One region of the Proteus appendicitidis genome, then DNA from elsewhere that is predicted to be linked to it. Evidence: predicted binding sites of a transcription regulator. Region 1 holds the regulator's gene; the other holds the start of a gene.
The links. The regulator PhoB, encoded in region 1, activates phosphate uptake and scavenging genes when phosphate is short. The targets are predictions, from matches to a motif close to CTGTCATAAAACTGNCNNAT.
Positions count from the first base shown of each region.

Region 2: ugpB (sn-glycerol-3-phosphate ABC transporter substrate-binding protein UgpB) is a predicted target of PhoB. The motif match lies at 2,444-2,463, and genes of this name have one in related genera.

Region 1 is NZ_CP127389.1:744,850-748,943, forward strand. Features, by position in the region: gene QQS39_RS03455 (AAA family ATPase) at 1-41, opposite strand, end outside; gene sbcD (exonuclease subunit SbcD) at 41-1,270, opposite strand; gene phoB (phosphate regulon transcriptional regulator PhoB) at 1,492-2,181, shown strand; gene phoR (phosphate regulon sensor histidine kinase PhoR) at 2,205-3,503, shown strand; gene brnQ (branched-chain amino acid transport system II carrier protein) at 3,983-4,094, shown strand, end outside.
Region 2 is NZ_CP127389.1:536,675-540,768, forward strand. Features, by position in the region: gene ugpE (sn-glycerol-3-phosphate ABC transporter permease UgpE) at 1-76, opposite strand, end outside; gene ugpA (sn-glycerol-3-phosphate ABC transporter permease UgpA) at 76-960, opposite strand; gene ugpB (sn-glycerol-3-phosphate ABC transporter substrate-binding protein UgpB) at 1,023-2,330, opposite strand; gene QQS39_RS02610 (glycerophosphodiester phosphodiesterase family protein) at 2,505-3,239, shown strand; gene QQS39_RS02615 (carbamate kinase family protein) at 3,562-4,094, shown strand, end outside.

The DNA of each region.
Region 1 (4,094 bases):
AAGGAGTTAATATTTTTAAATCGCAGACTTAAGATTTTCATTATGCTTCGTTATCCTCTTTCTCTGCCATTTCAACTGCTTGTTTAAATAATGTTGTTAAACGAGTTTTAGTTTCTTCTGAATCAAACTCATGTTGTTCTAAGCGTCTTTCAAAAACATCATAAACGGTTAATTCGGCCAGTGTTTCGTTTTCATTTTGAGTGAATGCTTGGCGCTGTTTTCTCGCTCTTCTTAATAAGATCACATCAAAAAGCGGATCGTTAGTTAGCTCTTGAATACGGGTTTGTATGTCACTGAGATAATCTTGTGTTGAAACTTCGATATCCAACCAAATAGTGGTATCTATTTCGCCGTATTGTTTTTTTAAATCCTCAAGTTGTATCGCTATCTCTTTTAATGAACCACTAATCGTGCGTAGTAATTGAAACTCAGGGATAGGTAATAGTGTGAGGTTAGTTAATTTGTCTTGCTCAAAATCGATAAGGCAGACACTTTTCTGTTGCCCACTCTCATCAAAACTTAAAGGAATAGGGGAGCCACTATAACGAATATGACCGGACTTATTCATCACTTGAGGACGATGAATATGACCAAGGGCGATATAGTCAAATTCAGGAAATAGGGTTGCTGAAAAGGCTTCTAAGGTGCCGATATAAATTTCACGGACAGAATCTGTCACACTCGCGCCAATTGTGGTGAGGTGACCTGTTGCAATAATGGGAATATCGACATTTAATTGCTGACGTAATTCAAGGGCTGTTTGATATTGAGCTTGATAATATTCAGCAATCGCTTCTTTTAAGGCGGTTTGTTTTTCAGCACCTGATTGCCCACTTTTACTGCTGATCATATCTCTAGGACGTAGATAAGGGATTGCACACAGCAATGCTCCCGGAGTGCTATCTTTTTGAGGAAGAATTAGCGGTGCTTGTGGTGTTTCAGTATGAACATTGGCAATAACCGTCGTATTTAAACACGCCAAGAGTGATTTTGATTCATTTAGTGTCGCCACAGAGTCGTGATTACCACCTAGAATAACAAGCTGACATTGTGTATCTCGAATAGCGACGACAAAACGGTTATAAAGCTCTCGGGCATAGCTTGGAGGGGAGCCAGTATCAAAAATATCACCTGCAACAATCAGTGCATCGACTTGGTAATGTTTTATTTGTGCTAATAACCAATCAAGAAACTGTTGATGTTCTTTAGCTCGAGTCTTAGTAAAAAAATATTGCCCTAAATGCCAGTCTGATGTGTGAATAATCCGCATTGCTATCCCTCTTTTTTATCTGATGAAGAGTATAGCGCACCTTACTTTTTTAGTGAAAACTCAACAATAAGCCTTTTTTTTGAGTGATATCTCACCAAAAAGTAATTTATTTACCTTAACAACGGGGATCTATTTCAGTAATGTTAAGGTTAGTCATAAATCTGTCATAAAACTGCATCATAATCATTTTGACCCTCTATATACATTACACAGGATAGAGTATGGCAAGGCGTATTCTTGTTGTTGAAGATGAAACCGCAATTCGAGAGATGATCTGTTTTGTTTTAGAACAAAATGGTTTTCAACCCATTGAAGCAGAAGACTATGATTCTGCATTGAGCTTTCTTATTGATCCTTACCCTGATTTAGTTTTATTAGATTGGATGATCCCCGGAGGATCAGGCTTACAAGTAATAAAACAGATGAAGCGGGAAAGTAATACTCGTGATATTCCCATTATTATGCTAACGGCAAAAGGGGAAGAAGAAGATAAAGTCCAAGGGTTAGAAACGGGAGCTGATGATTATGTTATCAAACCGTTTTCACCTAAAGAGCTTGTTGCCCGAGTGAAAGCGATTTTACGGCGTTTATCACCGATGTCAGCGGAAGATATTATTGAATTCAATGGACTCGGTCTTGATCCTGTTTCTCACCGTGTCACAAGTCAAGATAAGCCGATTGATATGGGACCCACCGAATTTAAACTCCTGCACTTTTTTATGACTCATCCTGAACGCGTATACAGCAGAGAACAACTGCTAAACTACGTTTGGGGAACCAATGTTTATGTCGAAGACCGTACTGTTGATGTGCATATTCGTCGTTTACGTAAGGCTATTGAAGAAGATGGCCATGACAGAATGATACAGACCGTACGTGGAACGGGATATCGTTTCTCTGCCCGTTTCTAAGTCAATATGGGAGTAATCGTCAGGTGTTAGAACGACTATCGTGGAAAGCCCTCGTTTGGGGGCTATGTCTATTTTGCTTACCTGCCTTTATATTATCGCTTTTTATTGGGCATCTTCCTTGGCTGCTGGTGGTATCGCTTCTCAGCGCTCTTGTGTGGCATGCCTATAATTTGCTGAAATTATCTAAATGGTTATGGTTAGATCGCTCTGTATTGCCTCCAGAAGGAAGAGGAGGATGGGAGCCTATTTTTTATGGCATTCGACAGACCCAACAACGTAATCGTAAACGACGCAGAGAATTAGGCGATTTAATTAAACGTTTTAGAAGTGGCGCCGAAAGCTTACCCGATGCTGTTGTGATGATGACAAATGAAGGGAATATTTTTTGGTGTAATAGCCTAGCTCAACATTTATTAGGCTTTCGCTGGCCTGAAGATAACGGGCAAAATATTTTTAACTTATTACGTTATCCTGATTTTTTGCACTATTTTACCGCAGGCGATTTTAGTCGCCCTTTAACCATTTCACTAAATAATGGCTCTATTGTTGAATTCCGTGTGATGCCATATAGCGAAGATCAGCGCTTGATGGTGGCGCGTGACGTGACAGAAAAAAATAAACTAGAAAACTCACGACGTGACTTTTTTGCTAATGTCAGTCACGAGTTAAGAACACCGTTAACCGTTATTCAAGGTTATCTTGAAATGATGGAAGAAAATAGCGTAACAAAACCCGCAGAGCATAAGGCGATAGTCACGATGCAAGAGCAAGCTAAACGGATGGATACGCTTGTTCAGCAACTCTTACAACTTTCTCGTATTGAATCTGCTCCTCATATTGATTTAAACAAGATTGTTGATATTCCTGCTATTTTGGCTTTATTACAACAAGAAGCGAACTCACTTAGCCAAGGTCAACATCAGATTGTTTTTGATATTGATGAACAGTGGGCAGTTCGTGGTAATGAAGAGCAATTGCGTAGTGCAGTTTCTAATTTAGTGTATAACGCCATTAATCACACTGAAGAAGGCACAACAATCAACGTGAGTTGGAAGAAAATCCCCCAAGGCATGTTATTTAGTGTTTCAGATAATGGGGCGGGGATCAGCGCTGAACATTTAACTCGTCTAACAGAGCGTTTTTATCGCGTTGATAAAGCTCGCTCTCGTCATTCTGGTGGTACTGGGTTAGGTTTGGCGATTGTGAAAAAATCGTTGCTCCATCATCACTCTCAATTGAATATTGAAAGTAAAGTCGGTGTTGGGAGCACGTTCTCTTTTATCCTTCCTCAAACATTGCTTACTGCTAAAAAAACACACTAACAGTATGTCTTTTTTAAAGCCTTTATCACTTGTATTTAATTGGTGATAGAGGCTTTTTTATCCCTTTCTTAATCTTTTTAATATCAATGAAAACTAATATCGTAGCGTTAAATTTTAATATTATTAATTAATGCTAACTTTAAATGATACCGATATTCAATATTATTGGTGGAAAAATGCACAAATCATATCATGTATATTCGATGATATATGACAGTTATAACTAGTGCTGAAAAATAGTTTAGATGATTATTCTGGTTTTTGGATTAGCTATTGCCTTTTTTCATTATAAAAGTTTTACTTGTGACCAGTTATCGGCGATTTTTTCTATTTAGCACTTAATTGCTCTATATGAAATGATTATATATGGATATTATCCTAAATAATGATGGCATGAGTCTAAATAGATATTGTTGATTTTATGTTGCGCTATATTGGCGCAATTTCACCATTATTGTAACTATATATTAACAAAACTTATGGCACATAGATTAACTTCCAGAGATATTCTGGCATTAGGGTTTATGACATTCGCCCTATTTGTTGGCGCTGGCAATATTATTTTTCCTCCAATGGTGGGTTTACAATCAG
Region 2 (4,094 bases), 210 kb from region 1:
GGAAAGCAACAGAAAGTATGCCGACAATAAGAATAAAGTGGCAGAAAGCATGAAATAAAGGTCTACGTTCAACCATCAGTAAGCCACCTTTTTCTCAACATAACGAAATTGAATAATGGTTAATATCGCGACAATAAACATCAAAATAACGGATTGTGCGGAGGAGGAGCCTAAATCTAATCCCACAAAACCATCGTTATAGACCTTATAAACCAGTGTGGATGTACTACTACCGGGGCCTCCTTGTGTCATCGCATGGATAATGGCAAATGTATCAAAAAAGGCATAAGCAAAATTCACCACGAGTAAGAAAAAAGTGGTAGGAGAAATCAAAGGGAAACTGATGGTGATAAAGCGTTTAATCGGGCCACTGCCGTCGATGGCCGCTGCCTCTAACAAGGATTTAGGTACAGATTGTAAAGCGGCAAGAAAAAATAAGAAGTTATAGCTCACTTGTTTCCATGTTGCCGTTAAAACCACCATCCACATGGCGTGATGTGTATTAAGTACAGGGTCCCAGTTAATACCTATTTTCTTTAATTGTTGGCTTAATACGCCAATCGTCGGATCAAGCATAAATAACCAAAGAAAACCCGCAATAACTGGTGCAATGGCATAGGGTGAAATTAAAATGGTGCGATAAAAAAGTTTACCTCGCAAAATTTGCTCGGCAATGCCTGCCAAAATAAGTGCTGAGAGCATCGATAAAAATACGACACTGGTACTGAAAATAAGCGTTGTGATCAAACTATCAAAGTAATAACTATTGCTAAAAAGGCGCTGAAAATTTTCAAAACCAACAAATTCTCGACTAAGCCCGAATGCATCTTCTAACTGAAATGACTGAAAGAACGCTTGCCCAGCAGGCCAAATGAAAAAGATAATCGTGATAGCTAATTGAGGAAAAATTAGCGCGAGAGGTAACCATTTTTGTTTAAAATAAATGGATTGAGAAGCCATACAATATCCAGTAAATCGATAAAAACAGAAGGCGAGCTACTTTGCTCGCCTAATCTAAGTGACTATTGTTGAGTACGTTCAAAACGGCGTAACTGCTCATTTCCACGCGCAACCGCATTATCTAACGCAACTTGAGCACTCTGTTTTCCTGACCACACTTTTTCTAACTCTTCATCAACGATTTCGCGAGTTTGCAGGAAATTACCAAAACGTAATCCTTTTGAATTAGCTGTTGGTTCAGAGGTTGTCATTTGCAATATTGCCGTATCTGCGCCGGGGTTTTGCTGATAAAAGCCTTGCTGCTGTGTTAACGCATAAGCCGCTTTAGTGACTGGCAAATAACCCGTTGCTTGGTGCCAATCGGCTTGAACTTCAGGGCTTGAAAGATAGGTGAAGAATTTAGCAACACCGTTATATTCTGCATCAGGACGTCCAGACATTACCCATAACGATGCACCACCAATAATGGTATTTGCTGGTTTTTGTACCAGAGTATCGTCGTAAGGCAATTGGCTAACACCAATATCAAGATCTTTCATGTTCTCTTTAATGCCGGCAAAACCCGCAGATGACTCCATCACCATGGCGCATTCTTGAGTGTAAAACAGTGGCATTGCATCAGATTGGCGTCCGCCATATTTGAAAATACCGGATTTCGACCAATCTGCCATTTGTTGGATATGAGCGACGAAAGGCGCTTTGTTAAATAGGAAGGTCGTATCAAAACCATCGAAACCGTTATTTTTTGTCGCAATAGGCAAATTATTACGCGCACCAAAGTTTTCGATTTGTGTCCATGATTGCCATGTGGTGGTAAACCCACATTTAACACCAGAATTGAGCAGTTTTTGAGATACAACTTCCATCTCTTTCCATGTCTTTGGTGGTTGGTCTATCCCTGCTTTTTTAAATAGTGTTTTATTGTAGTAAAGCACTGGTGTTGAACTATTAAATGGTAATGACATCATTTTGCCGTCGCTGGTGGTGTAATAGCCCGTGACGGTTGATAAATAACTATTAGGATCAAAAGGTTCGTGGGTTTTTTCCATTAATTGATAAACCGGAAAAACGGCTTTTTTAGCGCCCATCATACTGGCTGTACCCACTTCAAAGACTTGCACAATAGCAGGTTGGTTTTTAGCGCGAAATGAAGCCACTGCACTGGTCATTGTTTCAGCGTAAGTGCCTTTATAAACAGGCTTTATTTCATATTCAGATTGACTGGCGTTAAAATCAGAGGCGATTTGATTTACTTTCTGACCGAGCGCACCTCCCATTGCATGCCACCATTCAATTTGTGTTTTTGCGTGTGTAGGAGAGGTAAATAACGCCATAGCAACAGCAAGACCTGTTATTGATTTTATCGACATGCAGAATTTCCTTTTTAATCGAAAGTTAAAGGTGCAATCTAATCTGCGAATTACCCTAAATGTTGTTTATGACAAATGGGTGACAATTAAATGAAGATATATTGATGGTATGACTGTCAAATTGCTGTCATAAATGGTTGTCATGATGTCGGCACAAATGAAAAGGAGAGAGAAATGAAGATAGCTGCTCACCGAGGTTTTTCTGGAAAAGCCCCTGAAAATACACTGGCTGCGTTTAAAATGGCGATTGATTTTGGGTGCGAATGGATTGAAACGGATGTGCAATTAACCGCGGATCATGTTCCTGTGCTTATTCATGATAAAACAGTTAATCGTTGCACGAATGGGCAAGGTGCTGTGCGTTTTCATACCTTAGATGATTTACATCGCCTTGATGCGGGAAGTTGGTTTAGTTCGCTCTATCAAGGTGAGAAAATTCCTTCTTTAAGGCAAGGATTGCAGCTCATCAAACGTTCAGGAACAAAACTCAACATTGAACTGAAGACATGGCCTGATGATGATGTTGAGCGTTTATGTTTAGCGGTTTCTGACATGATAAAAAGTGCAGATATTCCGAATGAGCAAATTCTATTTTCTTCTTTTGATACGCATGCACTTATCGTTATGAAACGATACCTTCCTTTGATTCGCAGAGGGCAATTATGGGATGAGATCCCTGATAATGCGTTAGAAACACTAAAAGCGATTGATGGTTTTAGTGTGCATTGTAATTACCAATATCTTACGCAAGAACAAGCACAATTGTTAAAACAAGCCGGCTATGAAATTTATTGCTATACCCCGAATGATCCTGAAGAAGTGAAAGATTTTGAGCAATGGGGCGTTGATATGCTGATCACAGATATGCCTGATGTTTATCTGCCCAATGTTGATCAACTAGCAAAATGAAAAAGCACTAACAATCCTGCTTATTGGTATTGAATAAGGCGTTATTGAGATGTTTGATGACGCCTTTTATCCTTTTCTTTCCGTATCTTAATTGCAGAAATTAAATAAGAGAAACGTTGAGTAATAGATGCTTTCTTTACATTCTCTGCTATTATCCTGCGCAATTAATGAATAGATATTATTCAACACGATAATATTCATCTCATTAAAAATAAAAATGGGAAAATGGTTAGCGAATATGGCGACCTTATCAACCCAACCTCTAAGAGTAGAGGTGCATTATTTCTACTTTAATTGCCAATAATATTATTGAGAGTGAAATATGAAAGAACTCGTTGTTGTTGCCATTGGAGGCAACAGTATTATTAAAGACAATGCTAGCCAGTCTATCGCTCATCAAGAACAAGCAGTACAAGAGGTTGCAGCCCATATTAGTGATATGGTGGCTGAAGGGTATAATATTGTTTTAACTCATGGTAACGGGCCACAAGTAGGGCTTGATTTGCGTCGCGCTGAAGTGGCGCATGTGCAAGAAGGTTTGCCGTTAACACCTTTAGCCAACTGTGTGGCAGATACACAAGGTGGCATTGGTTATTTAATACAACAAGCATTAACGAATAAGCTTCGTGTTCAACAACATAAACAAGCCATTACCCTTATCACACAAGTTGAAGTCGATAAAAACGATCCCAATTTTGTTTCTCCCACAAAACCTATAGGTGCATTTTTCTCTGCACAAGAGATGGTGCAATTAAAGCAAGAAAATCCTCAATGGCATTTTGTTGAAGATTCTGGTCGTGGTTATCGTCGTGTTGTTGCCTCGCCAATTCCTCAACATGTTATTGAATCTAAAGC